3 regions of the Streptococcus sp. ZY19097 genome follow, and region 3 is predicted to be linked to each of the others. Evidence: predicted binding sites of a transcription regulator. Region 3 holds the regulator's gene; each other region holds the start of a gene.

Region 1 (10,563 bases), 1.0 Mb from region 3:
TATTAGCAGTTATGATTATCTTTTTCAAGGAATTACTACTCACTTCATTTGATTCGACTTTGGCTAAAACCATGGGAATGCCAGTAAAGTTTTATCACTACCTTTTGATGATTTTACTGACAGTGGTATCAGTGACTGCTATGCAAAGCGTTGGTACAATATTGATAGTTGCAATGTTAATCACACCAGCAGCAACAGCGTACCTTTATGCTAATAACCTCAAGACTATGATTCTATTATCCTCAGTGATTGGAGCTCTGACATCGCTAATTGGCTTATATATAGGATACACATTCAACATTGCAGCTGGATCTAGTATTGTACTAACAGCGACGACTTTATTTTTGATAGCATTCTTTATCTCCCCGAAGCAACTTTCTGTGAAAAAACTACGGTGATACTTGATGAAATTCAACATAGTTTATCTTTAACAGACTGAGAGGGCTGTAAATAAAGTCAATCTTCATTTGAAAACTAAAAAACGAATAACCAGAAATCATTCGTTTTTTTTTTATTTTTTTCAAAATCTAAAAATGTATGAGCAAAAGAGAAGGTCGGAGTGGAAAAAGAAGTCACTAAATCCTGAATGGACGAATACTAATTACAAAGTTGTTGGGAATGAAATTTCAATCAATTTTGGAGTGTGGATAGTTTTTAGTTGATCCATGAGGACAATAGACTGATTGATTTTGCGTTTGAGGAAAAACTCGCGAATCGCTTCAAGTTCGTTATCTTTGATTGCGCGGTATTTATTAGTAATCAACAACTCGTAGTGGTGCGGTGCCTGTGTAAAAATAACATCTGTGTTTCCTGCTGAGTAGGTTTCCACAAGTTTAGCATCAGTATTACGCAACTGATTTCGAACTAGCTCAGCATGGCTACTGGTCGTATTGATAAGTCTCATATTATCCTCCTTGAAAGTTCTTAGTCATATTATAGCACTATTTTAATAGAAAAAATATTAAATCTGATGATTTTTTTGCCACTGTTCGACTCCCCATTTATGACTTCCTCGTTTTAGTTTAGAAATGGCTTCGCTGATTGGAAACCAAGCCAGTTGGTTAAAGTCTTCCAATGGAGTATCAACTTGTGTAAAGTGTGTGATTTCATAGAGATAAGCAGGATTATAATAATATTTATCGCGATGACTGGAGTAAAAGTACTCATCTGCCTGACCTAAATACTCTCCAACTTCTGCAGTAAATCCTAGTTCCTCAATAAGTTCACGTTCAAGAGCAGTCATGTGATTTTCACCAGCTTCAATTTTACCTCCAGGTAAAAACCAAGCACCGTTAGGAGCCTGAACTAAGATAATTTTTGATTTCTCTGGATTAGGGATAACGGCATAGACACCGTAGCGAGCATTGTAATTAACACCGTCAATTTTTTTACCGAAGGTTGGATTGGTCATGATTTTCTCCTTTGTGATTATTATACTAAAAATAGATTAGAATTCCTATTGAAAATATCTGTAAAACTAAGAACCTGTATTCACAAGCGAAGTGCTTTTATATCAGAGATAGTTTTTCGCTAATCAAGGCATTTTTTTGAGAGAATACTGACTGTATTTTGAAAAAAATTAACGATGAGTAGCTCAAAAACTAGCCTTAGATAGAAGTGCTGAACTGTGAATACAGGTTCTTATACTCTTCGAAAATCAAAATTATCCGTTGTCAACTTGCCTTGATGAACTCAAGTTCTATCGTCGGCTTCGTTTCCTAGGCTACTTTTGATTTTCATTGAGTATTACTTAAAATCAAAACTATTTTTGAAAAATGCAGTGTTAATGATATAGAAAATAAAATGAAACCAAGTAATTGTCATGCACTTTATTTTTGATCGAATGACTTTCTTGTGCAAGAAGTGATTTTAAAGAGTGTAAGAAAGTGATGTTTTGATTTTTGAAAATAGGTTATAAATCAATATTGCATTACTCTTTGAAAATTAATACAGTAAAAGCCCTTACTAAGACGACACTCCTAGTTAAGGGCTTTGTGGCAATTACATTATTTTGTGGTTGGAAAATAAGTCATTACGGCTGATTTGCCCAACTCAAATTTATTCAGTCGTTACAGTCTCTTCTGTTTTTTCAACTTTTTGAGCTGCTTTTATGATAATTTTACCATTGCTTGTCAGGACAGCCTTGAGTTCTTTTTCTGTTGGGTGTTCCAGATAGTAATCTGTGATGGCATCCTCAATGTAATCCTGAATGGTTCGACGTAATGGACGTGCTCCCATTTTTGGATCAAAGCCAAGATCAACCAGTTTTTCTTTGACCTTATCTGTTACTTGAAGATGAATTTCATTGTAAGCTAAACGTTGATTAACATCGTCAAGCATAAGGTCAACAATATGAAGGAGGTTGTCCTTGCTAAGAGGCTTGAATTCAATGATACCATCGAAGCGGTTCATAAATTCAGGACTAAAGTAATTGCTGAGCTCTCCAAGGACAGAATTGGTACGCCCTTCACGAGCAGCTCCAAATCCGACACTTGCTTCAATCTTGCCAGTACCAGCATTAGATGTCATGATAATGATGGTGTCCTTAAAGCTGACAGTACGGCCTTGCCCGTCGGTTAATCGACCATCATCAAGAACTTGGAGGAACATGTGCATGACATCAGGGTGAGCTTTCTCTACTTCGTCTAGCAAGATAAGTGAATAGGGATTGCGGCGAACCTTTTCAGTCAATTGTCCAGCCTCTTCGTAGCCGACATATCCTGGAGGTGCTCCGACTAATTTAGCAACAGCATGTTTCTCCATGTATTCTGACATGTCAAAGCGAATCATGCTATCGGCAGAACCAAAGAGTTCAATAGCCAGTTGCTTAGACAATTCTGTCTTACCAACACCAGTTGGACCAACAAAGAGGAAAGATCCGATTGGGCGGTTTGGTGTACCAAGTCCGACACGATTGCGACGGATAGCTTTGGCGATTTTATCAACTGCATCATCTTGACCGATGACATGAGCTTTCAAATCAGTAGCTAGGTTAATCAGTTGTGATTGTTCTTTTTCCTTCAAATCACCGACAGGAATGTTGGTTTTTTCTTCGATGATAGCTTCGATAGTCTTTTCTGTAATGACAGGTATATCTTGCTCATTGATGGTTTGTTTTTGCATTTCCTTATATTTGGCGATTTGGTCGCGGAAATAAGCTGCGCGTTCGTAGTCTTCGTCACGTGTGGCTTGCGTTTTGAGATTTTCAGCTTCAATTAGGCGCTTGTCAATATCTTTAGGGTCAACGAAGTTGAGAGTCAAATTCATCTTAGAACCAGCTTCATCAAGAAGATCAATAGCTTTGTCCGGCAAGAAGCGGTCTTGAATGTAGCGGTTTGATAAGACAGCGGCAGCCTCAATGGCATCGTCACTGTATTTGACATGGTGGTAATCTTCGTATTTTTTTTGAATGCCACGTAGGATGGTGATGGTTTCTTCAACAGAAGGTTCATCAACCTTAACTGGCTGCATACGGCGCTCTAGCGCAGCATCTTTTTCAATAATACGGTATTCGTTGAGGGTTGTCGCTCCAACCAATTGAAGTTCACCACGTGCCAAAGCTGGTTTGAGGATATTTCCTGCATCCATATTACCATCGCCAGCAGAGCCAGCACCGACAATTTCGTGAATTTCGTCAATGAAGAGAATAACATCCTTACGGTTACGAATTTCTTCCATCAGCTTTTGCATACGTTCTTCAAATTGCCCGCGAATGCCAGTACCTTGGACAAGACTAACCACATCAAGACGAATAACTTGTTTGCCTTGGAGTTTTTGTGGAACATTGCCATCAACAATTTTCTGAGCGAGGCCTTCAACAACAGCAGTTTTACCAACACCAGGTTCACCGATGAGAACTGGGTTGTTCTTAGTACGTCGGTTGAGAATTTCAATGACACGAATAATTTCGGAATCGCGTCCTATAACAGGGTCAATGTCACCACGGCGAGCAATATCAGTAACGTTAATGCCAAATTCCTCTAGTAGGCCTTTTGGTTGTTGGGGTACTTGTTGCGGGCGAGGTCCATTTGGTCGATGGTTATTACCTGCTCCGCCATTTCCTCCGAAATTGCCTCCAGATTGAGTTGGTGGTGTATTTGGTAAGTCTTGACCGTTAAAAGCGCGGAAATTATTAAGATCGTTGAAAAAATCATCAAAGAAAGGATTGATTCCCCCTGCTTGAGCTTGCTCGGAAGAGGTTTGTGAGCCATTGCCAAGACCACCCAAAATAGCATTATTTGGGTCTGTTTTCATAATTTGATAACAGTTTTGACAAAGATCAATCTGTTTTTGATGTCCGTTGACATTAGTATAGAGATGTATGGTTGATTCGTTTAAGTTACAATTTTGGCAGAGCATAACTGCATCCCCCTTTCGTGATTAGCTGACTTTTTGATGTTTGGTCAGATATAGTCAAACTTTATGCTTCTATTATAGCACTAGGAATATAGAAATCAAGTAAAAAGATTATGATTTTTAGCACTTACACCATAGGAGTGCTAAAAGTCATTAAAAATACATTTTTTGTGAATGTTTCGGAGAATTTTCTTGACATAATGAATAATTATGCTAAAATAAATTATATTATTACACGGTATAGGAGTAACAGTATGGTAAAAAATCGGTCGTTTTTAAAAGAAATTGATTTTAGCAAAGAAGAACTAGAAGCATTAATTGATCTAGGATTGAAATTTAAGGAACTCAAAAATGCAAAAATTTCGCATAAATATTTAGATGGTTTAAATATCGCTTTAATTTTTGAAAAGGCCTCAACAAGAACACGTTCTGCCTTCACAGTTGCGGGGCAAGACTTAGGAATGAATGTGACTTATCTTGGTGCTGGCGAAATTCAGCTAGGGAAGAAAGAATCGGTTGTTGACACAGCTAAGGTTTTGGGTTCCATGTTTGATGGGATTGAGTACCGAGGTTTCAAGCAAGAGGATGTGGAAACCTTGGCTGAGTACGCTGGAGTACCTGTTTGGAATGGACTGACCGACACTTGGCACCCCACACAGATGATTGCAGATTTTATGACTTTGAAAGAAGTTTTTGGAAAGGTGGAAGGTTTGACCATTGCTTATGTCGGTGATGGTCGCAATAACATGGCAAATTCTCTTTTAGTAACCTCAGCTATCTTGGGCGTCAACGTTAAGATTATCGCACCAACTGATTTGCAGCCTGAGGTTGAGATTGTGGCAATGGCAGAGCAGCACAACGCAGGAGCTAAATTAACTGTTACGGATGATATCAATGAAATTAAGGGAGTTGATATGCTCTATACTGATGTTTGGGTATCTATGGGAGAAGATGTGGATTTCAAGGAAAGGATTGACTTGCTACTGCCTTATCAAATCAATGCTGACCTGCTGGCTAAGACTGAAAATCCAAATGTCATTGTCATGCACTGCTTGCCGGCTTTCCATGACCTTAACACTGAGATTGGTCAAGAAATCTATGCTAAATATGGTTTGGCTGAACTGGAAATCACTGACGAAGTTTTTCAAAAATACAGTTCTATTATTTTTCAAGAAGCTGAAAATCGCATGCATTCCATCAAGGCAATTATGTATAATTCGTTAAAATCTCTCTAAACTGATGACGAATAGTCCGCATTGTGTTAAAATAGAGGAGACAAAAAACGAATAGGAGAATAATATGGAATCACATTTGGTGAGAATTATCAATCGTCTGGAGTTGATGACGACTGATGCTAGCAATCTTAAACGTAATTTTGAACGAGATGGTGTTGTGGTTGCCGAAGTTTCTTTCAGTAATGACCCAGATAATGGGCCTGTCTTTACTTTGCGTGACGTTGAAGCTCGTGAATCATACTCATTTGATAGCATTGACCTTATCGCAATGGAAATCTACGACTTGCTTTATTAAAGAGGTCGGAGAAATAGTGTGTTGCCGACTATTATCTAGTAGCATAATCTTTTCATAGATAGCAGTGGATAGCTAGTCGCAATGTCTAAAAATCTCGTAAGAAAAGCTGATCATCATGTTTGGCTTTTTTTCTTTTGGTTTTGAGAAAAGGCTGTTGGTATTTTTATGCAAAATGTGTTATAATTAGCTGAATTACTAGCGTGAGGAGTTAAGATAACTATGAATTTTTCATTTTTACCAACTTATTGGTCTTATTTCAATTACGGTGTCGTCGTAACCGTCATGATTTCGGCTTGTGTCGTTTTCTTTGGTACCATTCTGGGAGTATTAGTTGCTTTGATTAAACGTAGCAATATCAAAGTTTTAGACTGGATTGTTAGTTTTTACGTCTGGGTCTTTCGTGGAACACCTATGGTCGTACAAATTATGATTGCCTTTGCTTGGATGCATTTTAATAATGCTCCGACTATTGGTTTTGGTGTTCTTGATCTTGATTTTTCACGATTACTGCCAGGGATTATTATTATTTCGCTCAATAGCGGAGCTTATATTTCTGAAATTGTCAGAGCTGGGATTGAAGCTGTTCCAAAAGGTCAACTTGAAGCTGCTTATTCATTGGGAATTCGTCCAGTTAATGCTATGCGCTATGTCATTTTACCTCAAGCTCTGAAAAATATTTTACCAGCCTTAGGGAATGAATTTATTACCATTATCAAGGATAGTTCACTTTTGCAGACTATTGGTGTTATGGAGTTATGGAATGGTGCCCAATCAGTCGTGACAGCAACTTATACTACGGTTGAACCACTTTTATTTGCTGCTTTCTACTATTTAATGTTGACAACAGTTCTGTCTTTTGCACTCAAATCTCTTGAAAAACGTATGGCTCAAGGAGGAAAACACTAATGACTGAGACAATTATTTCCATTAAGAACCTTCACAAATATTTTGGAAAAAATGAAGTGTTAAAAGGGGTAAACCTTGATATTAAAGCAGGAGAAGTTGTGGTTATCATTGGTCCGTCAGGGAGTGGGAAATCAACTTTTCTTCGCACCATGAATCTTCTTGAAACTCCGACTAAGGGTGTGATTACCTTTGAAGGAGTGGATATTACTGATAAGAAAAATGATATTTTCAAAATGCGTGAAAAGATGGGGATGGTTTTCCAACAATTCAACCTTTTCCCAAATATGACAGTACTTGATAACATCACCCTATCTCCAATAAAAACTAAGGGCCTATCTAAGGTTGAAGCAGAAGCAAAAGCTTATGATTTGCTTGAAAAGGTTGGTCTTCGGGATAAGGCTAAAGCTTACCCACCAAGTCTTTCAGGCGGACAGCAACAGCGTATTGCTATTGCGCGTGGTTTGGCTATGGATCCTGATGTTTTGCTTTTTGATGAACCTACTTCGGCACTTGACCCAGAAATGGTTGGTGAAGTGCTTGGAGTCATGCAAGATTTGGCAAAATCAGGTATGACTATGGCTATCGTTACTCACGAGATGGGCTTTGCGCGTGAAGTAGCAGATCGTGTTATCTTCATGGATGGCGGTGTCATCGTTGAAGAAGGCACACCAGAAGAAGTTTTTGAACACACCAAAGAAGACCGTACCAAGGACTTCTTGAGCAAAGTCTTGTAAGAAAGCCTCAAAACCTAGGCCATTCGCCTAGGTTTTTTAGTATCTGGGAAATGAGAAAATTCTTCTGTGCATAGCTCTGTATAAGAACAAAAAATTGAAAACGTTTTCGAGGAGCTTTTGTATAAAGGTTCAAAGGTTTTAACATATTTTAAGAAGAAATTATCATCTGTAAGGTTACCCTTGTTTCATTTTTATTATTTTTGCATTTTTTAGTTCATAGATAGTATCATAATCTTCGGGATTATATTTGTGTGCAACTTCAATGATGGTAATGGTTTTAGGGAGCTGATGGAGGAGAGTTCTAATTGACTTTGCGGTATGTCTATCAAGGGATGCTGTGATTTCATCTGCTAAGATGACTGATTTTTGGCGAAGAAGTGTTCTCGCAATTTCTAGTCGCATGATTTGACCGCCTGAAAGATTGTGTCCATCAAGGTAGTAGTCTAGGTTTTGATTAAAGTCCTGTGATAAACCAACGGCTTTTAAGATAGATAAAAGTTGTTCATCATTATAATTTTGATAAAGTGTTAGATTATCTCTCAGGCTAGCTTGAAAAATATAGGGAATTTGATGAATTAAAGAAATAAAATTGTAACTAGGTTTTAGTTGGTAATTCTTCCTGTTAGTATAGACGATGTTCCCTGAGTAATTTTGGTCTTCACCGCTTAAAATATTTAAAAGTGTAGATTTACCACTGCCGCTTTCTCCAACAAGAAGAACATGTTCGCCTTCTGTTATTTTTAAGTTAGCCTCTTTGACAATCACTTTTTCAGGAAATGACTTTGAAAGGTGAGTTATTTCAAGTGAACTAATGTGAGATGCTTCCTTGATTTGTAGCTGTTTATCATCAGGATAAGTTTGGGCGTTCTGAAGAATTTTTTCTTTAATCTTTTGACTTGATTGTAAATTTGAACTTGCCTCTAACAATTGTTGTAGAGGGTTAATCAGATAAGTAGAAGCGGTCATCATGGCAATTAAGGTGGTCAGAGGTAGATTTGTAATTGTTAATCCGATGATAAAGGGAAGAATAATTCCCAAACTTTTCAAAGGACCAGTCCAAAACATGACAAGATTATGAGTGGTGAAATATTGGAATTGACGATGCTCAGTATTTCTAATTTGGTTTAAGGTATGATTAGAAAAGTCACTTTCTGCCTGATTGCTCCGGATGGAATTTATCCCTTTTCCAAAGTCAGTAATGCTTTTCAAGCTTTCTTCCTTGGCTTGACTAAGCAGGAGGCCTGTTTTATTGAGTTTTTTATTAAAGATAAATTGGGGGATAATCATCAATAAGCCACCAATAACAAACAGTGTGCCTACGAAAGGATTTTGCCAAATAATATAAATAATTGAGACAATAATAGATGATCCAAAAACTGGAAAAATCAGCAAAGACAACAAGCAATCTTGCCAGAATATTGTTAAATCTTGTGTGAGTAGGGAGGTTAATTCTGAGTCTGTCAAACAAATCTGTTTAGAAGCGTAATTATCTAAAATCTGTTTAGAAATTTCAGTATTATTATCCTTAATGAGACTTCTCAGGAGTACATTTTCTACATACATAAAAAGATAAACAAGGATCCATAAGCTGATACTAACAATACCAAAAATAACGATTTGATAAGTATTATTTAAATCAAGCTTTCCAGCCAACTGAATAATAATGGGCATAATAACTCCTTGGCAGGAGTAAAGCAAGGCAAAAATTAGAAAGAGATATAATTTCCATTTTTTTAGGTATTTTAGACTTTGTAACATGATTGTCCCTCCTCGGTTAAGGTTGTGATTTCTTGTGTTATAATATGTAATAGTTTAACACCTTCATGTTTTTTATTTTTGAGGTGAGTTTATTATAATTGAGAAATGGCAACTTATGAGGGATTTTCGGAAATCCGAACAGGAGTTTTTATGGAACAAGGACAAAAATTCAGACTAATTCGCAAGCAACGTCACTTAACAATTAAACAATTAGCAGAAGTTGCTAGTTCAGTTGCCAGTATTTCTGATTTTGAAAATGGAAAAACCTCTTTATCTAATGATAATCTCTTTAAACTGTTGAGATATTTACGAGTTGAATATAATGAATTTTTCGACAATGATTTGTTATTGGATAAAAGCTTTCAAGAGTTGGCCAATGATTTTAATAAGGCTATGTTTGAAAAAGATGTTGCTTCCCTAGAGAAATGTTGTCATGCGTTTGAACAGTTAGGAAATAACAATCCCATAGATAAGATTATTTCTTTATGTATTCAATGCCAAATACACCAGTTGCAACACCGAACTTTAGATAATGGGGTTATAGAAACTCTGAGAGATTATTTCTTTTCTCTTGATATTTGGACAAATGTGGATATCAGTTTGTTGGATATGGCTAAAACAGTTTTTAATGTAAAAACATTAACCATTTTTATGAATGAAATTATGGCTAGTATCAATCATCCACCTAGAAATAATCTTGATCGTATTAAGGTTGACAGCATTGGTAGTTGTATCTTTTACCTCATCAAAATTGGCGAAAGTGCTGAAAGCAGGCGATTTTTATCACTTTTAGAAGAACTTAAATTTCCTGATTATTTTGCCTTACAGAGTCTATATCTTAAGGAGCTTGAATCCGCCTATCATTATTGTTTTAAAAATAAATCAAATGGTCTGAATCTGCATCAGAAAGTTTTGAAAACTTTAGAGTTTATTGAGTTAAAAGGATTGGCAGAGGAATGGGATGCCGATTTTAAATCTGCGTTTATCAATGAGTTTTAATGTGAAATCCGAAAGGAAGCAAATGGAAACAAGAGAAAAATTTAGAGCTATTCGTAAGCAACGTAAATTATCTTTAAAGCAGTTGGCAAGTATCGCAGGATCAGCAACCAGTATATCTGATTTTGAAAATGGTAAAACAATGCTTTCTAACGATGTACTCTTAGAACTGTTGAGTTATATGATTGTTGAAGTTAATGAATTTTTTGAGTGGGATTATTTTTACAAGTCTGACTTTTTCACTCAAGTCAATCACTTACAAAAAGCAATAGCTGATGGCAAT
Region 2 (10,563 bases), 200 kb from region 3:
TACTTTGATTGATTTTTGTTTATGGTTGCCGTTTGCTAAAAACAAAACTTTCTTCATGCGTTTGTCGTATTTACTTTACTGACTAAACCAGTTTGAAACCCCATTCCAAACATCTTTTACGGTTTCACCGGCTTTATCTAGAAATTCGCCCAGAGAATCACTAGCTGTTTGAGCAGATTCTTGTACTTTGTCTAGAATCTTATTGGTATCAATGCCTGAGGAAGTTTCAGTTTCGCTGGAATCCGCACTGTAGGTTAAGTCATACCCATTTTGACGATAAGCATTAGTGACTGTGAACTGAGTACCTGCTGTGTATGGCAAAACGGAGCTTGCCACAGCGCTAAAAATAGTTGAAGCAGTTCCTGAACTAGCATCAGTCAAATAATGATTTTCATCCGTTGAATCGTAACCCAACCACTGTGCAATGACCACATCAGGGGTATAGCCTATAACCCACTGGTCACTGGTTAAATCAGCATTAAAATTCGCCTCCACTGTACCTGTTTTACCGGCCATAGTGTAGCCGTAAGCATTAGCATTAATTCCTGAACCATTAGAAAAAGTTCCCAACATCATACTCGTCATTTTGTCAGCCACAGATTGACTTATAACACGGGTATTTTTCTCTTTAAAAGAAGCGATGGTTTCTCCGCTGGCATTTTCAATCCGTCTAATAAGATGAGCTGTTGGCATAATTCCTTTATTAGCAAAAGTGGAGTAAGCTTGTGCCATTTCTAACGGATTCGTTGTTATGCCACCACCAAGAGCAATACTTAATTCGTTTTTAACATTTTCCATGCTAAGCCCAAATTTCTTACCATAACTTATTCCCTTACTGATACCCATCTCATTTAGCAAATACACTGCTGGAATATTATAAGAGTTGGCTAAAGCTTGATACATAGGAACATCTTCTGTCTCAATTCCTCCATAATTACTTGGTGCATAACCGTTATAATCCCTAACAGTGTTTGGCAATAGCGTAGTAATGTCATAGCCTGAGGCCACCGCAGGCGAATAAACAACCAACGGTTTGATAGTTGATCCTGGACTCCGTGAAGCTTGGGTTGCATAGTTAAAGCTACGAAATGGCGATGCGGTTGAACTTACTCGCCCAACTAAACCTTGAACAGCTCCCGTTGCTGGATCCATAGCAACACTTGCTCCCTGGGCACTTTGTCCATCGTAATCAGAAACAGGGAAATTGTAAGTATTGTCAAAAACTGCCTGCATATTGGCTTGGTAATTTTGGTCTAGTTCTGTGTAAATTTTATAACCGTTATTAACAATATCATCTTCAGAAATGCCATAGGTTTTCTCGGCTTCTTGAATAACTGCATCAAAATAAGAGGCGTACTGATAGTCATCTGAGCTACCCGTGTAAGCATCGTTTAATTGACTGGTAATATCTACCTGTGACGCTGCATCAGCTTCTTGTTGAGTAATTTTTTTAGCATCCACCATTGCTTTTAAAACAGTATTGCGGCGATTAGTTGCATTTTCTACAGAATAATAGGGATTATAGATTTCTGGTCCTTTAAGCATACCTGCTAAAGTAGCTGACTCCTCAATTGTTAGATCAGCTGCGTGAACGCCAAAATATTTAAGACTAGCATCTTCAATGCCCCAGACCGAGTTCCCAAAATAAGCATTATTAAGGTACATAGTCAAAATCTCATTTTTGCTGTACTTTTTCGTCAATTCTAGTGCTAAAAAGAATTCCTTAGCCTTACGTGTCACTGTTTGTTCTTGACTTAGATAGGCATTTTTAGCCAATTGTTGAGTAATCGTTGACCCTCCGCCAAATTTCCCCATAGTAAATACGGCCAACAAAAAACGAGAATAGTTAATTCCAGAATTTTCATAAAATGTGCGATCCTCAGTCGCGACAACTGCTTTTTCCATATAATCACTGACTGCATCCAGTTCAACATAAGTACCTTTTTGTCCAGACAAGGAACCAACTTGCTGATCCGATTTATCATAGATTACAGTTGTTGCCTTGAGGGCATCTTGTAAATCAGAAACATTGGTTGACTTAGCAATGTAAAAAAGATAGGATCCTATTGTCAGTACACCAACACTGGCTAAAAGAAGTAAAATCTTTCCGATACGATAGCGACGCCAAAATCTGCGAATTGGATTTTTAGGAGAAGGGACAAAACGTTCTACTTTTTTTAACCACTTCGGGCGATTTTTTGCCTGCTCATGATGACCTTTGCTTCGTTGGTAGCGCCTTGATTGGATTGGCTCCAAATCTTCATTCAGTGAGTCATCATTGCTTTTCTTTTCTACATTTTTGGCTCTTTGTCTTAAAATCTTAAATTTATCTCTAAGAAAATCAAATACTTTCATGCTTTCATTATAACAATTTCTCTTAAAATCTTCATAAAATAAAAGTTACACAGTAAAGTAGAACGTTTTCAAATAAATTATGTTATAATGAGAGTAAAAATAATCAATCAGGGAGAATTCCTATATGAATAAAGAATTTGAGGCTTTCAAAAAAACCTTATCACGAGAAAGCTTGAAAGCTATTTACGATGAAACTAGAATTGAAATTGCTCCTGAAGAATTTGAAGGTACAGAAGCCTTTTCAATTGCCATCGCATCCCAAATGGCAGTCAATCTTTTAGAGAAGTATCAAGATTGGTTAAAAGAGGAAAGATAAACAAATATCTCCAATACCACTAAAAAGCTTTTAAAACCTTTTTAGTTCGGTATACAACACAAAACAACTCAACGACTTTGGGTCAGGAGTTGTTTTTTCTATTCCCGCTGAAGTTTGGTATAATAATCCTATGACATTTCGTATTAACCTAAACAACCCCTATGACACAGCAACGGTCAAAATGCTTTTAGAAGAACATTTTCTGATTCCACGAAAAATTCGTCATTTTTTGCGCACCAAAAAACACGTTTTTATCAACGGTCAAAACGTCAATTGGCAGACTTTAGTTCACAAGGGTGACTGTATTGAATTGATATTTGACGAAGAAGATTATCCCGAGAAGTCTATTCCTTTTGGAAATGCTACACTAGTGGACTGTCTCTATCAGGACGAACACCTTATTGTGGTTAACAAGCCCGAAGGCATGAAAACACACGGCAATGAACCCAATGAAATCGCTCTGCTCAATCATGTCTCAGCCTTTGTTGGTCAGACTTGCTATGTGATTCACCGATTGGATTTAGAAACGAGCGGGGCAGTCATGTTCGCCAAGAACCCTTTTGTTCTCCCCATTCTTAATCGTCTTTTAGAAAGAAAAGATATTACCCGTCAATATTGGGCACTGACTGAAGGAATTTTTACACCAAAACATCAAGTTTTCCGCGACAAAATTGGTCGTGATCGCCACGATCGTAGAAAACGCATTGTTGATCAAAAAAATGGTCAGACCGCTTTAACCGCCGTTGACTGTCTCAAGACCTTTTCAAAAACCAGTCTGGTCAACTGTCAGTTGGCAACTGGACGCACTCATCAAATCCGCGTCCACCTTTCCCATCATGGCTTTGCTATCATCGGCGATCCTCTTTACAGTCAGGTCAAAGCTCCTAGACTTATGCTCCATGCTCACATGCTCAGTTTTACCCACCCTTTTACTCTTGAAAAAGTTATGGTTACAGCTCCATCTCAAACTTTTGAATCACATTTAAAAAAAATGAAAACAACTCCTTGATATGGGAGTTATTTTCATTCTTTCAAAGTTATTGTTTCGTTAGCGTTATACCTTCTAGTGGATGGCTATAATCAAACTCTTGATTTGTTCCCGTTTGCCAAATGACTGGAGTAATCGTATCACCATTTATTTTGACACCATAGGCATATTTAACACCAACGCCGCCAATTCCTCCAGTTACAAATGCCGAAACATCGGTACCGTCATCGTAGAGATAACGATAAAGACCATTATTCTTTTCTTCAAGTTTGGTCACCTTTGCCGTATGAGTTGTATCTGTCAACTTGTCATCAATATAATCAATGGTCGTACTCACACTGCCGTCTGCTTTGAAGGACATAGAAACCAGGGCACCATCATGTTTGCCCGACCAGCTTCCCAATAACTTTTCTGGGAAAACACTGATTGCTTTGACTTGATTATCTTCCTTAACTACTGTAATAGCCTTCTGACCAGACTGTGATATAAGATAGTTTTGACCAGACTTTTTGAGGGTCAACTGTCCAGATAAGTCCTGAATGATATCACCTTGGGTATTGTTGACAATGTCCGTTGATTTATCATAATAAAAATCATAACGAACTGAAAAATCTATTACATAGGAATCCTTGCCAACTTGTGTCATTGCATTTAGCAAAATGCTAGGAATCGTGAGACTAGTAGCTGTACGCTTATCTGTCTGCATTTTAGAGGCAATACTTTCTTTCAGTCCCTTGTAAAAGGCATTCGCTGAGCCACTTTCAAAAACACTAGATAGCCCGCTTGGATCTTGACCTTGATTGAGGTAGGCAATGAGCTGATCAAAAGCAGACACAAGAATTTTACCTGCGGATTCTTCCGTTAACAAGCCTTCCGCATTGAGTTCAACAGTTGCTCCATCAGCAATATCAGACAAAGTCTTTTTATTAGAGTTCATGTCACCATCTGAATAAGTTTTCTTGACATAGACCTGCGCCGAATTGGTCAGCGGATAATCAGCTACCTCACAGCGTCCATCAGATAGGGTGGCTACTCGTGTATCATCAAAATACAAGTCTCCGTCAAGCAGATTACTAGTCACCGTAAAACTCTTGAAAGTCACCGTCAAATCCAAAATCGTATTCTTTCCATCGAAAACCTTACTTAGTTCAAGTTTTTTATTTTTATAAAGGCCTGAAATGCTAGCTATGTAGTCCGCCACAGGTAGACGATCAACGGTAACATTGTAGTCATCCGAGTCAGATGTGGACACTTTCTTCCCATTAAGCAAAATATCGACCTTATCAACGTTGGTTTTGATATTCAAGCTCAAGGGTTTGAGAGCAATCTTATAATCAGGAAATATCAACCAACGATTACCAACACGTTTGACAAAACGTTCAGCAGATGCATTGGCCGCCTGTAACTCCTTGGTCAATTGCTTCGCTTCTGAGTGATTTAACGCTGTAAAGTTTGTGTACTTGGCTTCATCGCTCGTCACCTGCTCCCCTGTATCCGACCAAACCAAATAACCCTTAATATTTTCAAAAGTATTACCCGAAGCCTGATAGGCTGCCACATAACGCTCAATCGCATAGAATTTGGAATAATAAAAGCTACCCCAAATGACAAAAATCAACAAAAGTAAACTCAGAACGGCTGTAGGTACCCAAAACTTTTTTTGTTTCATTGTTTTCTTTAACTTTTCCATAGCTCTCTCCCTTCCTAATCAATTGATAAATCGTTTACATTTTCATTATATCAAAAAGTCAAGTCTAGACCAAATACTATCAGAAAGAGACTATAAGAATCTATGATTAATTTTTTCACCATTTTGAACCTTTAGCAAGAAATCAAACCCAGCCCTTACAACAATAAAAACCCACTCTATTGAGCAGGTTAGTAAATTTTTCTTGTTTTAGAAGCCACCCATCATACTTGGGTCCATAGCTGGAGCAGCTGGGGCTGCTGGTTCTGGCTTGTTGGCCACGACCGCTTCAGTTGTTAGAATAAGGCTAGCAACTGAGGCTGCATTTTGCAAAGCGGAGCGAGTTACCTTAACTGGGTCAATAATACCAGCCTCTACCATATCTACCCATTCACCGTTGGCAGCATTGAAACCTGTTCCGACAGGGCTATTTTTAAGTTTCTCAATGATAACAGAGCCCTCATAACCAGCGTTGAGAGCAATTTGACGAACAGGTTCTTCCAAAGCACGTTGAACAATATTACGTCCTGTCGCCTCATCACCAGTCACATCAAGCTCAGCAACCTTACCAATGACATTGACTAAGGCTGTCCCACCACCAGCAACAATGCCTTCTTCAACAGCTGCGCGCGTTGCGTTTAGAGCATCTTCAATGCGAAGTTTCATTTCTTTCAATTCAGTTTCAGTAGCGGCACCAACTTTGATAACGGCCACACCGCCAGCCAATTTAGCTAAACGTTCTTGGAGTTTTTCACGGTCAAATTCTGATGTTGTCGTTTCAATTTGAGATTTAATCAAAGCCACGCGGTTGGCAATTGCATCGGCTTCACCCGCTCCTTCAACAATCACAGTGTTATCCTTATCAACAGTAACTTTAGCAGCTTGGCCAAGCGCCGCCATTGTGGCATCTTTCAATTCAAGGCCAAGATCTTCTGTGATGACTGTTGCCCCTGTTAAAATAGCAATGTCTTCAAGCATGGCTTTACGGCGATCACCAAATCCTGGAGCTTTAACAGCTACAACATTGAAAGTACCTCGAATTTTGTTAAGAACAAGCGTTGGCAAGGCTTCACCATCAACATCATCAGCGATAATCAGAAGCGGACGGCTTGTTTTAAGAACTTCTTCTAATAGTGGCAAGACTTCTTGAATATTTGAGATTTTCTTGTCTGTAATCAGGATAAATGGATTGTCAAGGTCAGCAACCATTTTTTCATTATCCGTAACCATGTACTGTGACAAATATCCGCGGTCAAACTGCATACCTTCTACCACATCAAGTTCTGTTTCCATACCACGTGATTCTTCAATAGTAATAACACCGTCATTACCGACTTTTTCCATGGCTTCTGAAATGTAATCACCAACTTTTTCAGAGCGTGATGATACCGCAGCAACTTGAGCAATGGCTTCTTTGTTAGCAACCGGTTGAGCGATAGCTTTCAATTCGTCGACCGCTGCCGCAACTGCTGCTTCAATCCCACGACGTATTCCAATAGGGTTAGCTCCAGCAGTCACATTTTTTAGACCTTCACGCACAATGGCTTGAGTCAAGACAGTAGCTGTTGTCGTTCCATCACCAGCAATATCGTTGGTTTTTGAAGCCACTTCGCTAACTAATTTTGCTCCCATATTTTCGAAATGGTCTTCCAATTCGATTTCTTTGGCAATGGTAACCCCGTCATTGGTAATTAGTGGTGAGCCAAATGACTTTTCCAAAACAACGTTGCGTCCTTTAGGGCCCAAGGTTACTTTGACGGTATCCGCCAAAATATCAACTCCACGCACCATAGCTGCGCGTGCATCTGATGAAAATTTAATATCTTTAGACATGTTTATTCCTTTCTTTGTGAACTTCTTCTAAGCTCTAGAATGTAATAAGTTTTCCATTTTATTTGCCTTGTTACAGACACCAGTCTAGTCTTAGCAAATCAGGATCAATTTATAGAAACCAATTCCCAAAAACTCTGTTTAGTCAACAAAGCTAAAAATATTTTTTAGGCTTTTGCTCACGTCTTCTAGCACTTCTTTAATCTACAATAGCCAAAATGTCGCTTTCACGAATAATGGTAACTTTAGCCTCGCCATCTTTGACATCAAGACCTGATCCGTTTTCAACCAAAACAGTGTCACCGACTGCGACGCTTGGAGCTACCAAATCACCTGTCAAGGTTCGAATACCTTGACCAACAGCTAGGACTTGGGCAACTTTTGTGGCTTCATGGCTGTTTCCGGCTAACACAAAACCACCACTTGTTTTTTCTTCTGTTTCTTTAAATGTCACGACAACACGGTCGCCTAATGGTTTTAATGACATCTTGATTCCTCCATTATATTCTTTTGAAATAGCAGCGCTGTTAACTCACTACCTGCATTAGCACTCTTTAACGTTGAGTGCTAATGTTTTACAAAGACTATTCTATCACTTGGTCAGAAATAGTCAAGAAAAAAACTCTACCAAGCGGTAAAGTTTTATTTTTTATCCTAACACCAGAGCATCATCATTTAGCACTTGTCCACTATTTTTATGGAAGAGGTCCATAAGCTGCGCAACAGTGAGATTTCTCTTTTCTTCGCCTTTGACGTCCACGACAATTTTCCCGTGATAGAGCATAACCAGACGATTACCGTATTCAATGGCGTGTTCCATGTTGTGGGTAATCATAAGGGTGGTGAGTTTTTGTTCTTCAACTACTTTCTTGGTCAAGCCCATGACCATGTCACTGGTTTTAGGATCAAGGGCTGCTGTATGCTCATCAAGTAAGAGTATTTTGGGACGAACCAAGGTCGCCATAGCTAGAGTTAAAGCTTGGCGCTGACCACCTGAAAGAAAATTAGCATCTGTTTTCATGCGCCCTTCTAGTCCTAAGCCCAGCTCGGTCAAGGATTCTTTGAAAATCTGACGTTCTGACTCAGTGATTGATTTTTTGAAAATGCTGCGCTTCTTACCACGTCGGTAAGCAATCGCCATATTTTCCTCAATAGAAAGATTGGTAGCCGTTCCCATGCGGGGATCCTGAAAAACACGACTGATATCTTTTGAGCGTACATCAACAGAGAAGTTCTTGATTGACTGTCCTTCTAAGATAATATCTCCCTCATCAATTTTCAGAACACCTGCGATTGAGTTCATGAGGGTTGACTTCCCAGCACCGTTCCCACCAATGACGGAGATAAAATCACCTTGCTCAATTTCCAAATTCAAACCGCACAAAACATGGTTCTCATTAACTGTTCCTTTTTCAAAGGTTTTATGAATGTTTGATAATGTCAGCAAAGCCACTACTTGTCACCTCTCATACTTAGATTTTTAGATGGTTTGATATTTAGGAAATTACGAATTTCTGGGATATATAGAATCACAGCAAGTAGGATAGCTGATACCAATTTAATCATTTGTGCATCCACATTCATAGCTAAGATGATAACAATGATAAGGCGATAAAGTACAGCACCCAGGACAATAGATAAAAGACGTTTGCCTAATGGTAGGTATTTGATAATCACTTCCGCCAAGATAATTGAGGCAAGTCCGATAACAATGGTTCCAACCCCCATATTAAGGTCTGCATAGCCATTATTTTGGGCCAAAAGAGCTCCTGAAAGTGCAATTAAACCGTTGGATAGCATATAGCCTAAAATTTTCATCCGATCCACTTTAATCCCATTGGCTTCTCCCATCTCTAAATTATCTCCCGTTGCGCGGAGTGCAAGACCCAACTGTGTATTAAGCAAAACTATTAAAGATAGGACAACTAAGGCTACGAAAACAGCACCAATAACAAGCACTGCACTTGTCTTAGTCAGACCGCTATCTGTCAATAAGGTGACCAGAGTTGTTTCTCCTGAAAGAGACACGTTAGATCGTCCAAGAATGAGCAAATTGACCGAGTAAAGCCCCGTTAGGGTGATGATACCAGTCAATAGTGCTGGAATTTTCATCTTAGTATGCATAAAGCCTGAAACCACTCCAGCTAACATGCCACCTGCCATACCACCCAAGGTGGCCACAATAGGATGGTATCCATTGACAATCAAGAGAGCACATACCGCTGCTCCCATAGGAAAAGAGCCTTCTGCTGACAGGTCCGCAATGTCCAAAATACGAAACGTTAAAAATACACCAATGGCCATAATCGACCATAACAAGCCTTGTGAAATGCTTGATAATACAATATCTATCATTTATTTCCTCTAAACTGTAAATTAGTTATCTCTTTTATTCTTCCTTAATTCCGCTAACATCAATTCCTAATGTTTTCGCCATATCTTCGTTAACAACAACTTTCAAAGCCTTCGGGTACTCCGCAGCCACTTGATTTGGTTCTTTACCCTTTAAGATTTTGACTGCTAGATCCGCTGTTTGGCGACCAAGTTCTTCATAATCAGCCCCGTAAGAGAAAAGCACACCTTTTTCAACAACGTCTGCAGAACCCCCCACAACTGGAATCTTCATTTCTTTAGACAGGTCGGTAATGAGAGTGATAGAACTTACGATGGTATTGTCCGTTGGGATAAAGAGCACTTCTGTTTGATTCATCAAACTTTTAGCAGTATCTTGAACATCATTGGTTGAGGAGATCCCCTTTACCAATGTTTCAATGCCAGCCTTTTTGAAGGCTTTCTTAGCTTCCTCCACCTGAACTTCTGAATTACGTTCACTGGTAGTGTACATAATTCCAACCTTCTTCACATCTGGCATAACTTTTTGGAGTAATTCAACCTGCTTGTCAATTGGTGACATATCACTAGTTCCTGTGGCATTACCTCCAGGTTTTTCCATAGATTTAACCAACTTTGCAGATACTGGATCTGTTACTGCCGTAAATAGAATCGGAACATCACTTGAAGCCGCAACCAAACTCTGCGCAGCTGGGGTTGCAATACCAAGAACCAAATCATTATCTTTGACCAAGCTTTCAGAAATGGTCTGTAAATTAGATTGATCACCTTGGGCGTTCTCATAATCAATTACGATATTATCGCCATCTTTGTAGCCTAATTTTTTTAACTCAGCTACAAACCCTTTGCGTGCAGCTGTCAGGGACTCATGCTCTACATATTGTAAAATTCCAATATGTTTGGCATCGCTTGAAGCTGTACTGTCTTTTTTTGACGCACAGCCAATCAAAAGTAAACTAGCGGCACCTAAAATTAGGGCACTTTTCAATAATTTTTTCATAGTAGTCTCCTCTTCTACTTTTAAATTCATTTCCT
Region 3 (10,563 bases):
TACCCTGGGGATAACAGGCTTATCTCCCCCAAGAGTTCACATCGACGGGGAGGTTTGGCACCTCGATGTCGGCTCGTCGCATCCTGGGGCTGTAGTCGGTCCCAAGGGTTGGGCTGTTCGCCCATTAAAGCGGCACGCGAGCTGGGTTCAGAACGTCGTGAGACAGTTCGGTCCCTATCCGTCGCGGGCGTAGGAAATTTGAGAGGATCTGCTCCTAGTACGAGAGGACCAGAGTGGACTTACCGCTGGTGTACCAGTTGTCTTGCCAAAGGCATCGCTGGGTAGCTATGTAGGGAAGGGATAAACGCTGAAAGCATCTAAGTGTGAAGCCCACCTCAAGATGAGATTTCCCATGATTTTATATCAGTAAGAGCCCTGAGAGATGATCAGGTAGATAGGTTAGGAGTGGAAGCATGGTGACATGTGTAGCGGACTAATACTAATAGCTCGAGGACTTATCCAAACTAAGTAATGAGAACGTAAAGAAAAGCGTAGGATTTTAGAAAATCAACGCGGAAGTCGTTGAGACTTTAAGGCGATTTGTCTAAATCACTAGCTTTTTAGTTCGAATACAATTCATAAAATTCAACGACGTCAGTATTGACAGCGTACGGTTTTCTTGATAGAGTATAGATATTCAATTTTGAGTGGTCAAACCATTCGATAGTTAAGTGACGATAGCCTAGGAGATACACCTGTTCCCATGCCGAACACAGCAGTTAAGCCCTAGTACGCCTGATGTAGTTGGGGGTTGCCCCCTGTGAGATAAGGGAGTCGCTTAGCTTTTATCCGCCATAGCTCAGTTGGTAGTAGCGCATGACTGTTAATCATGATGTCGTAGGTTCGAGTCCTACTGGCGGAGTAGATAATGTGGTGGGAACGTTGAGAAATCAGCGTTCCTTTTTTTGTACAAAAAATGGGAATATTTCTTCATTCTGACATGACATTTATGTCATGTTGGTTTTTCAACTTTTTAGATATACTGGTCTTATCTTATTATTTAAGGAGTCATTATGGATAATTTTGAAAAAATTTATATTAAGGTGAGACCTATTGTTATGAAGATGCGCCGATTTTATTATGTTAGGGATTGGGAAAGGGATGATTGGCAGCAAGAAGGACGCTTGATCCTTTACCGTTTAATTTGCCAATATCCTAAGTTGTTAGAAGAAGATGAGTTAGTTTTTTATCGTTATTTTAAAACTAAATTTTCTAGCCATATTAAAGACGTGATCCGTTCGCAAGAGAGTTTAAAGAGGCAATTTCATAAGATGGCTTACACAGAAATTGGAGAGGTTGAGCATGTGATTCGTGGCAGCGAAATGTTTTTAGATGATTATGTAGCATATTGTGATGTTTTAAAACGAGTTGAAAAGGGACTGACATCTGGGGAAATGGAGATGTTAGAAAGAGTGATGCGAGGAGAGTGTTTTAAGGGAAGAAAGGCTTTTTTGAGGAAAATTGAACCCTTATTTAAGGATTTTAAGGGGGGCAACCTGAAATAAGAATCAAAAACAAACCTATCTATCAATCTTATCAGGACAAACGCATGAAGAAAATTTTGCTTTCAGATAACGATTTTTCATAAAAAAGTTGTATTTTTATAGTTAATTGAAACAGGAACAGGATAAAAGTGCCTCAAGAAAAGTATCGCAATTTGGCAATACTTTTCTGAGGTGTTTTTTGATTTGAGCCCATGTTTTCTCAATGGGATTATACTCAGGTGAGTAAGGAGGAAGTGGTAAAAGTCTATGCCCCTGCTCCTTGCATAACCCTTTTAGCTTACTCATCCTATGAAACCTTGCATTGTCCATAATGATAACAGATGGTCTATCTAAAGTGGGTAGTAAGAATGTTTTAAACCAAGCTTCGAAAAAGTCACTAGTCATGGTTTCTTTGTAGGTCATTGGGGCTATAATCTCACCGTTTATAAGACCTGCGACTAAAGATATCCGCTGGAATCTTCTTCCAGAGACCTGACCCGTGATCAACTGACCTTTCAAAGAGCGACCATATTTTCGATGAAAATATGTCTCAAACCCTGTCTCGTCAATATAAACAGGTGTCAGGTGACTTAAGTTATTAAATTCTTTAAGGAACTGATTTACTTTCTCAGGGTCTTGTTCATAGTAGGTACAGCTCTTTTTCTACCATTTGTCAAGCCTATCAAGGTTTTAGAGAAAAAATAATTTTCATACAGTCATCAAAATAGGGAAGTGACCTTACTTTACACTAAAGATTTACATAAAAAGTGTATACAAAACCAACACCTTATTTTGTGATTTTTGAAATAAGGTGTTACAATAATATGGCATAAACAGTTTTACCGATTTTGGGTTAAAGTGTAATCGTAAAGTTTGTTATGCATAATGAGGTAATACATTGTCCGGATGAGACGATGTATGGAGGCAATCGTGTGTGGCTTGGTTGAAGTCGTTTGCGATTGCCTTTTTCGTTTCTCATAAAAGTCTGCAATATGGCAAGGATTGGTGTGACTAGCTGAAGCGATATTGTGAATGCATTTGAACAGAATCTTTCTAGCGTAGGGGTTGCCACGCTTGGTAATGTGTTCCTTAGCGATGAAGTTTCCAGATTCATAGTGTCTCAGGTCAATACCGATAAAGGCATTGATTTGATTGGCAGACTGAAAACGGCGAATATCTCCCAGTTCACCAATAATACTTGTTGCAGTCGTCTCAGCGATACCAGGAATAGAAAGCAGAATGTCATACTCTGGTAAAGGTTGAGCTAGTTCCACCATTTCGTCTAAGATTGCTTGTCTCTGTTCAGAAAGTCTAAGCAATTCTTTTGCATAGTAACGGACCTCTTCCATGATTGGAGAGGTTTTCTTGACGGCACAATAAGATTGATTAGCTAGTGCTGTCAGCTTCTCTGCTAAGTAGGCCACACGCTCGTCAGAAATCCGTTTTGAAGTGGACTGACGGATGCTCTTTGAGAGTTCATCCTTGCTTAACTCAAGCACGAAGTCCTTGCAAGGAAACGCAGTAACTAAGTTCCAGTATTGTTCCCCAGTTGGCGTTGATAAGATAGTCTCCAACTCTGGGAAAGTGACCTGTAAGACCTTGTGTAGACGATTTTTAGCCCGAACAATGTCCTCAGTCAGATTCTGATAGAAACGGCTGAGATCCCGCAAGTCTTGATAGACTTCTTCTTGGACATAGGTCGGTTTACGATTCAGCACAAACTGGGACTGAGCCAGTTTTTCAGCGTCAATTTGATCTGTTTTCCGCACACGCAAGCTATCCAGTTGCTTCTTGGCTTCTAAGGGATTGAGCCGTGTGTAAGCGTAGCCATGTTCATCCAGAAAAGCTTGAAGACGACGAGAATAGACGCCTGTTGCTTCAAAGATGATTTCTGGCTTGTGGACGGTTTTCAAATCGCCAAGTAGCCGAGCAAAGCCAATGGCATCATTGGGCATGGTATAGCCATGAACCTTCTCGCCGTTGACTAGAATGGCCACTTCTGAACTTACTTTACTCACATCAATCCCAAAAACTGCACGCATGATATTACCTCTTTGTCTTGAATGATTCCTTGTTTTAGAGATGTCATTTTCAATACTCGACGTCTAGCGTCCCACATACTTTGATAACATTCTTCCTAAAACAGGTGTCTTGCCAGTTTTTGTTGCGACGTCTAGCGTCAAAAGAAGCATCGACTTAACAAGACACCTCTACTTTATCATAAAGAAAAAGTAGTGAGTACTTTCTCCCGTCGGAGATTTCTTCACTACTAATCTTAGTATGTTTTTTTCGAGTATATCCCATAGCTTTGAGAGCGTAATGAATAGCTGTTGGATGACAGTCGAACTCGGAAGCTATTTCAGTCAAAAAAGCATCTGGATGAGCTTCAAGATAGTTCTTTAATTTTTCTCTATCAATTTTTCTTGGTTTGGTTCCCTTAACTTGGTGATGAAGGTCGCCAGTAGTCTCCATTAATTTTAGCCATTGATAGATGGTGTTGCGTGAAATATCGAAAACAACAGATGCTTCAGTAATACTGCCGGTTTTCTCACAGTATGCGAGAACTTTTTTACGAAAATCTAATGAATATGCCATAAATACATTATATCACAAAATGCACTGTTTGTGTTTCATTTTACTATATTAAGTTAACTTGAAAAGGCAACACTTTTCTGTATTTATTATTTTAACAAAAAACGAATCAAACCAAATTTAGAAGTAGTGTTCTCTGTACAATACAGAAAGTAATCCTTGACTTAAGATGTTATGTTTATACTCAATGAAAATCAAAAGTAGCCTAGGAAACGAAGCCGACGATAGAACTCGAGTTCATCAAAGCAAGTTGACAACGGATAATTTTGATTTTCGAAGAGTATTAAATTTTTAGGGTCAGTATAAGCCACTAATGTATAAAATGAAAGTCACTTTCCTGTTTTGCTGATATATTGCTATTATCTAACACTTAGTAAAAATACTAAATGACTATGATTTGGTAGAAAATAAGAAATAAGGAATATTATTTAATGTTGATATAGATAAAGTTCGGAAAAACTCCGAAAAATCTGAAAAATGTGGCTTTATTTTTTAAAATATGATAAAATTGAACAAATCGTATTTTGGAGGCTTATTATGAAAGCAATTATTACTGTGGTTGGTAAGGATAGAACTGGGATTGTTGCAGGTGTTTCTGCGAAGATTGCTGAACTTGACTTGAATATTGATGACATTTCACAAACTGTTCTGGATGAGTATTTTACAATGATGATGGTGGTGTCTTCAGATGATAAAAAGGATTTTACTCAATTGCGTTCTGAACTAGAAGCTTATGGAGACAGCTTGAATGTTAAAATAAACATTCAAAGCTCTGCTATTTTTGATGCTATGCATAATTTGTAGAATGGGAGTTGGTACTAGCGATGGATATTAAACAAGTTACTGAAACCATTGAGATGATTGAGGAGCAAAATTTTGATATTCGTACGATTACGATGGGAATCTCACTTCTTGATTGTATTGACACGGATATTAATCGTGCTGCTGAAAAGATATATCAGAAAATTGTCTCCAAAGCGTCTAACCTTGTTACTGTAGGGGATGAAATCGCTGCAGAATTAGGAATTCCGATTGTTAACAAACGTGTATCGGTGACTCCGATCTCTTTGATTGGGGCTGCAACGGATGCGACAGATTATGTGCCGATTGCTAAGGCTCTTGATAAGGCTGCTCATGAAATTGGTGTAGATTTTATTGGTGGTTTTTCAGCATTGGTGCAAAAGGGATATCAAAAAGGTGATGAAATTCTTATTAATTCTATTCCACGTGCTTTAGCCGAAACAGAAAAGGTATGTTCTTCTGTTAATATTGGGTCCACCAAAGCAGGGATTAATATGACAGCAGTTCGTGATATGGGGCGCATCATTAAAGAAACCTCTGAAGCTTCTGAGATGGGCCCGGCTAAGCTGGTCGTTTTTGCTAATGCTGTCGAAGATAATCCTTTTATGGCTGGAGCATTCCATGGTGTTGGTGAGGCGGATGTTATCATCAATGTCGGTGTTTCAGGTCCAGGTGTTGTGAAACGTGCTCTTGAGAAAGTGCGCGGAGAAAGTTTTGATGTTGTTGCTGAAACTGTCAAGAAAACTGCTTTCAAAATCACGCGCATTGGTCAATTGGTTGGGCAAATGGCTTCAGAACGTCTGGGTGTGAAATTTGGTATTGTTGACCTCTCCCTTGCTCCAACTCCGGCTGTCGGAGACTCTGTAGCTCGCGTTCTTGAAGAAATGGGGCTGGAAACTGTTGGAACTCACGGAACAACAGCAGCACTAGCCCTGCTCAATGATCAAGTTAAGAAAGGCGGCGTTATGGCTTGTAACCAAGTTGGTGGCCTGTCAGGTGCTTTCATCCCTGTATCAGAGGATGAAGGAATGATTGCGGCGGTACAGAGTGGTTCACTCAATCTTGAAAAACTAGAAGCCATGACTGCTATTTGTTCGGTTGGTTTGGATATGATTGCCATTCCTGAAGATACGCCCTATGAAACCATTGCGGCTATGATTGCTGATGAGGCTGCGATAGGAGTTATCAATCAGAAGACGACAGCTGTGCGTATTATTCCAAAAGGTAAAGAAGGCGATATGATTGAATTTGGCGGGCTTCTGGGAACGGCTCCTGTGATGTCGGTTAATAAGAATTCTTCAGCTGATTTTATTGCACGAGGGGGTCAAATTCCGGCACCAATTCATAGTTTCAAAAACTGATTACAATTTCATTACACTTGCTTTTGTGGCAGGTGTTTTTTACTGAAAGATTGGAGTTTTTGGTATAATTGAATAACGAACGAATACTGTGGAGGATTGTGATGGCTAAAACGAGATTATACATTGCTCGTCATGGTAAAACCATGTTTAATACGATTGGTCGCGCTCAGGGTTGGAGTGATACACCATTAACTGATGAGGGTGAACGAGGAATTCGTCAGTTAGGTTTAGGTTTGAAAGATGCTGGAACTACATTTAAAGCTGCATTTTCAAGTGATTCGGGTCGGACAATTCAAACTATGGGAATCATTCTGAAAGAATGTGGTCAAGAATCTATTCCTTATCAAAGAGACAAACGCATTCGCGAATGGTGTTTTGGAAGTTTGGATGGTGGCTATGATGGAGAGCTATTCTTTGGTGTGTTACCAAGAACGAAGGCTTTTGAAGGTGGGAAGTCAATTAATGAGGTGACTTATCCTGAACTTGCCGAGAGTATTGTTGAAGTAGATACAGCGGGTTGGGCAGAACCATGGGAAGTTTTAAGTCAGCGCATTTGGGATGGTTTTACAGCCATCGCTAAAAAGATTGATGCTGAGGGTGGTGGAAATGTTATCATTGTCAGTCATGGCATGACAATCAATACTTTTCTTTGGTTGATTGACAATAATCGTGAAAAAATTAGTTTAGACAATGGTAGTGTTTCAGTGGTAGATTTTGCAGATGGTAAATTTACGATTGAAGAAATAGGTGACATGTCTTACCGTCACAGAGGTCAGGAAATATTAGAAAATGAAAAAGCGTAGTTTTATAGGTCTTATTTTACAAGTGTTAGTAGTGGTCGTCTTTATTATGTGTTTGTACCTCTTTACACACGATAATCAAGTCAAGCAGGTGAGTCAATCTTCTACCTCTTCTACATCATCCACATCCTCAGCAGTTGCTTCTAGTAAGTCAAGTTCGCAATCGTCTCAAAATCAAAAGACAGATTTGCCTGACGTATCATCAAGTGACTGGGAGTTGGTTTTGGTCAACCGAAATAATATTAAGGAAGAGATGAATCCTGAATTGGCAGAGGTTGAAGGAGTTCAAGTTGATGCACGGATTGCAGAGAATGTAACGAATTTCCTAGCTGCAGCGCGAGCTATTGAACCAAATGAAAAACTTATCTCTGGATATCGTAGCGTTGCCTATCAGCAAGAACTGTACAATTCTTATGTGCAGCAAGAAATTGCTAATGATCCGAGCCTCACTCAGGAAGCTGCTGAGGAAAAGGTTCAAACATATTCTCAGCCACCCGGCGCCAGTGAACACCAAACGGGGCTGGCTATTGATATGAGTAATGTTAACTCTCTTAATGAGAGTAATGCTGAAATCGTTTCTCAAATCAAGGCGATAGCTCCAGAGTATGGTTTTGTTTTAAGGTTTGAGTCAGATAAGCAGGACAGTACTGGGATTGGCTATGAGGATTGGCATTACCGATATGTAGGAGTTGAATCTGCTAAGTACATGACTGAACATAACCTTTCACTGGAAGAATACTTAAATGTATTGAAGGAGAATGGTAAATGAGATCCCGTCTTTCTTTAAAGACTGCTTTAGTTTTTCTATTTCTGTTTTTATTGCTGACTATTTCCTTATTTCGACATCAATCGGTACGACAGGCGTCTGACATTCAAACCACCTCTGTTTCTCAAATACAGTTCATCAAGGCTATCGCTCCGATTGTTCAAAAAGCTGCGAAGGCCTATGGAGTAAAGCCATCTATTATTATAGGTCAAGCTGCGCTAGAAACAAATTATGGAAATAGTCTGTTAGCTAAGAAATATCACAATTTATTTTCCTTAAAAGCATCGGATGGGCAGGAAAAGGTAACCCTTCTCCAAAAGATTTACAGTAGCAAAGGGTGGGCAACTAGGTCGGAAGATTTTGTTATTTATTCCAATTATAGTGAGTCAATTTACGACTATTTGTTGGCTTTAAAAAATGGTCGTTTTTGGGATGAAGAACTTTATCGGCAGCTAGTTAGTGGTCAAACATACGTAGATGATGCCAAGGCTTTGCAGGAATATTACTTTTCTAGTGATCCTGATTATGCCACAAAATTAAGTAAAGTCATAAAGGATAATAAGTTAGAACGATATGACAAATAGGTCTCTAGATGTATTTTTAGCACTCAATTAAAAAGAGTGCTAATTTTTTGTGTTTTTCCCTTGACAGAAGTTTTTAAAGGAGTATAATGAAATCATAAATTAGCAGTCAAGGTAATAGAGTGCTAATTCAATGAAAGGAGCTAGGCCATGATTACGCCACGTCAAAATGATATTTTGAATTTAATTGTGGACTTGTTTACGCAAACTCATGAGCCTGTTGGCTCCAAAGCTCTTCAGGCAACCATTGATTCTTCAAGTGCCACCATTCGGAATGATATGGCTAAGCTTGAAAAATTGGGTTTACTAGAGAAGGCCCACACTTCTAGTGGTCGTATGCCAAGTCCAGCAGGTTTCAAATACTTTGTTGAACATTCCTTGAGTCTTGATAGCATTGACGAACAGGACATCTATCAAGTTATCAAAGCCTTCGATTTTGAAGCTTTCAAGTTGGAAGACATTCTCCAGAAAGCTAGTCAAGTATTGACTGATATGACTGGCTATGTGGCGGTGATTTTGGATGTTGAGCCTGCTAGACAAAAATTGACTGCTTTTGACATTGTTCAGTTGTCTAACCACGATGCTCTGGCTGTTATGACTCTTGATGAGTCACGGCCAGCAACTATTCAGTTTGCAATTCCTAAAAATTTCTTGACACGTGACTTGCTCACGCTAAAGGAAATTGTTGATGAACGTTTTTTGGGACGATCGGTTATGGATATTCATTATAAGCTTCGGACAGAAATCCCCCAAATTGTGCAGAAGTATTTCACCACGATGGATAATGTGCTGAATCTTTTTGATTATATCTTTGCAGAGCTCTTTAAGGAAACGGTTTTTGTTTCTGGGAAGGTTCAATCTCTGGAATATGCGAATCTTTTAACCTATCAGTTTTTGGACAATGAGCAAAGCGTTGCCTTAGCTTTACGTTCTTCATTGAAAGAAGATGAGATGGCAACTGTTCAGGTTGCTGATAGCAAGGAAGCTGCATTGGCGAATCTGACAGTTTTAACGCACAAATTCCTTATTCCTTATCGAGGATTTGGGCTTCTCAGCTTGATTGGTCCAATTGATATGGATTATCGCAGGAGTGTCAGTCTGGTTAATGTCATTGGTCGGGTACTTGCTATGAAACTCGGAGATTATTACCGCTACCTCAACAGTAACCATTATGAGGTGAATTGAGGCGACCATGCTAAAGAAATTTATCAAGAAAAAGACAAGGAGGCACAAGGTGTCGGAAGAAGTAAAAAACGAAGATCTTCAGGAAGAAGTTCCAGTAACCGAAGCGAAAGAGGTTGTTGAGGAAACTGTTGAAGAAGTTTCTGAAAACAAAGAATTAGAAGAGGCCTTGGCTCGAGCAGAAGATTTTGAAAACAAATATCTTCGTGCTCACGCTGAAATGCAAAATATCCAACGCCGTGCCAATGAAGAGCGTCAGCAATTGCAAAAATACCGCTCACAAGACTTGGCTAAAGCTATCCTTCCAAGTTTAGATAACTTGGAGCGTGCTCTTGCTGTTGAAGGCTTGACAGAAGACGTCAGAAAAGGTCTTGAAATGGTTCAAGAAAGCTTAGTTCGAGCACTCAAGGATGAAGGTATTGAAGAAGTTGAAGTAGAAAGTTTCGATCACAATCTCCACATGGCAGTTCAAACTTTGCCAGCTGATGATGATCATCCAGCAGATACGATTGCACAGGTCCTCCAAAAGGGTTACAAGCTGCACGAACGTTTGCTGAGGCCAGCAATGGTGGTGGTTTATAACTAAACAAAAACTTGACCGAAATGTCATGCACAGTCGTTTGCAACCAATCGTTTCGTCGAGAGGCTCCTAGCTCTTGGGCAAACCTTGTGTCGGTAACTCTAAGGTCGCTAAAGCGACAAGAGTTACTCGAAAACTATGGAAAAACCTCGTCTGCAATGACGGTAAACTATGAATGAATAAAAAGAAAACTAAAATAAGAGGTAAAACACATGAGTAAAATTATCGGTATTGACTTAGGAACAACAAACTCAGCAGTTGCAGTTCTTGAAGGAACAGAAAGCAAAATCATTGCAAACCCAGAAGGAAACCGCACAACTCCATCTGTTGTTTCTTTCAAAAATGGTGAAATCATCGTTGGTGATGCAGCAAAACGTCAAGCAGTCACTAACCCAGATACCATCATCTCGATCAAA

Evidence for each region. The regulator HrcA, encoded in region 3, represses chaperone genes, less so after heat shock. The targets are predictions, from matches to a motif close to TTAGCACTCNNNNNNNNNGAGTGCTAA.
Region 1: the regulator HrcA is predicted to act here: its motif matches at 4,477-4,503, upstream of ABZ559_RS05670 (ATP-dependent Clp protease ATP-binding subunit).
Region 2: the regulator HrcA is predicted to act here: its motif matches at 7,721-7,747, upstream of groES (co-chaperone GroES).

Annotation. Positions count from the first base shown of each region.
Region 1 covers NZ_CP160400.1:1,099,098-1,109,660, forward strand. Annotated here, with positions in the region: gene ABZ559_RS05655 (metal ABC transporter permease) at 1-398, shown strand, start outside; gene ABZ559_RS05660 (DUF1827 family protein) at 602-904, opposite strand; gene ABZ559_RS05665 (NUDIX hydrolase) at 962-1,411, opposite strand; gene ABZ559_RS05670 (ATP-dependent Clp protease ATP-binding subunit) at 2,059-4,359, opposite strand; gene argF (ornithine carbamoyltransferase) at 4,611-5,591, shown strand; gene ABZ559_RS05680 (DUF1797 family protein) at 5,656-5,886, shown strand; gene ABZ559_RS05685 (amino acid ABC transporter permease) at 6,106-6,792, shown strand; gene ABZ559_RS05690 (amino acid ABC transporter ATP-binding protein) at 6,792-7,526, shown strand; gene ABZ559_RS05695 (ABC transporter ATP-binding protein) at 7,701-9,284, opposite strand; gene ABZ559_RS05700 (helix-turn-helix domain-containing protein) at 9,435-10,283, shown strand; gene ABZ559_RS05705 (helix-turn-helix domain-containing protein) at 10,306-10,563, shown strand, end outside.
Region 2 covers NZ_CP160400.1:2,319,982-2,330,544, forward strand. Annotated here, with positions in the region: gene pbp2a (penicillin-binding protein PBP2A) at 76-2,355, opposite strand; gene ABZ559_RS11540 (hypothetical protein) at 2,480-2,671, shown strand; gene ABZ559_RS11545 (RluA family pseudouridine synthase) at 2,802-3,680, shown strand; gene ABZ559_RS11550 (hypothetical protein) at 3,709-5,349, opposite strand; gene groL (chaperonin GroEL) at 5,557-7,179, opposite strand; gene groES (co-chaperone GroES) at 7,376-7,663, opposite strand; gene ABZ559_RS11565 (ATP-binding cassette domain-containing protein) at 7,826-8,629, opposite strand; gene ABZ559_RS11570 (ABC transporter permease) at 8,629-9,531, opposite strand; gene ABZ559_RS11575 (ABC transporter substrate-binding protein) at 9,566-10,528, opposite strand.
Region 3 covers NZ_CP160400.1:2,118,115-2,128,677, reverse strand. Annotated here, with positions in the region: rRNA gene ABZ559_RS10460 (23S ribosomal RNA) at 1-463, shown strand, start outside; rRNA gene rrf (5S ribosomal RNA) at 668-783, shown strand; tRNA gene ABZ559_RS10450 (tRNA-Asn) at 789-862, shown strand; gene ABZ559_RS10445 (competence protein ComX) at 1,014-1,505, shown strand; partial or broken gene ABZ559_RS10440 (IS630 family transposase) at 1,608-2,147, opposite strand; gene ABZ559_RS10435 (IS110 family transposase) at 2,324-3,526, opposite strand; partial or broken gene ABZ559_RS10430 (IS630 transposase-related protein) at 3,768-4,079, opposite strand; gene ABZ559_RS10425 (ACT domain-containing protein) at 4,614-4,880, shown strand; gene ABZ559_RS10420 (PFL family protein) at 4,901-6,238, shown strand; gene ABZ559_RS10415 (histidine phosphatase family protein) at 6,340-7,041, shown strand; gene ABZ559_RS10410 (M15 family metallopeptidase) at 7,028-7,807, shown strand; gene ABZ559_RS10405 (glucosaminidase domain-containing protein) at 7,804-8,388, shown strand; gene hrcA (heat-inducible transcriptional repressor HrcA) at 8,536-9,570, shown strand; gene grpE (nucleotide exchange factor GrpE) at 9,620-10,153, shown strand; gene dnaK (molecular chaperone DnaK) at 10,360-10,563, shown strand, end outside.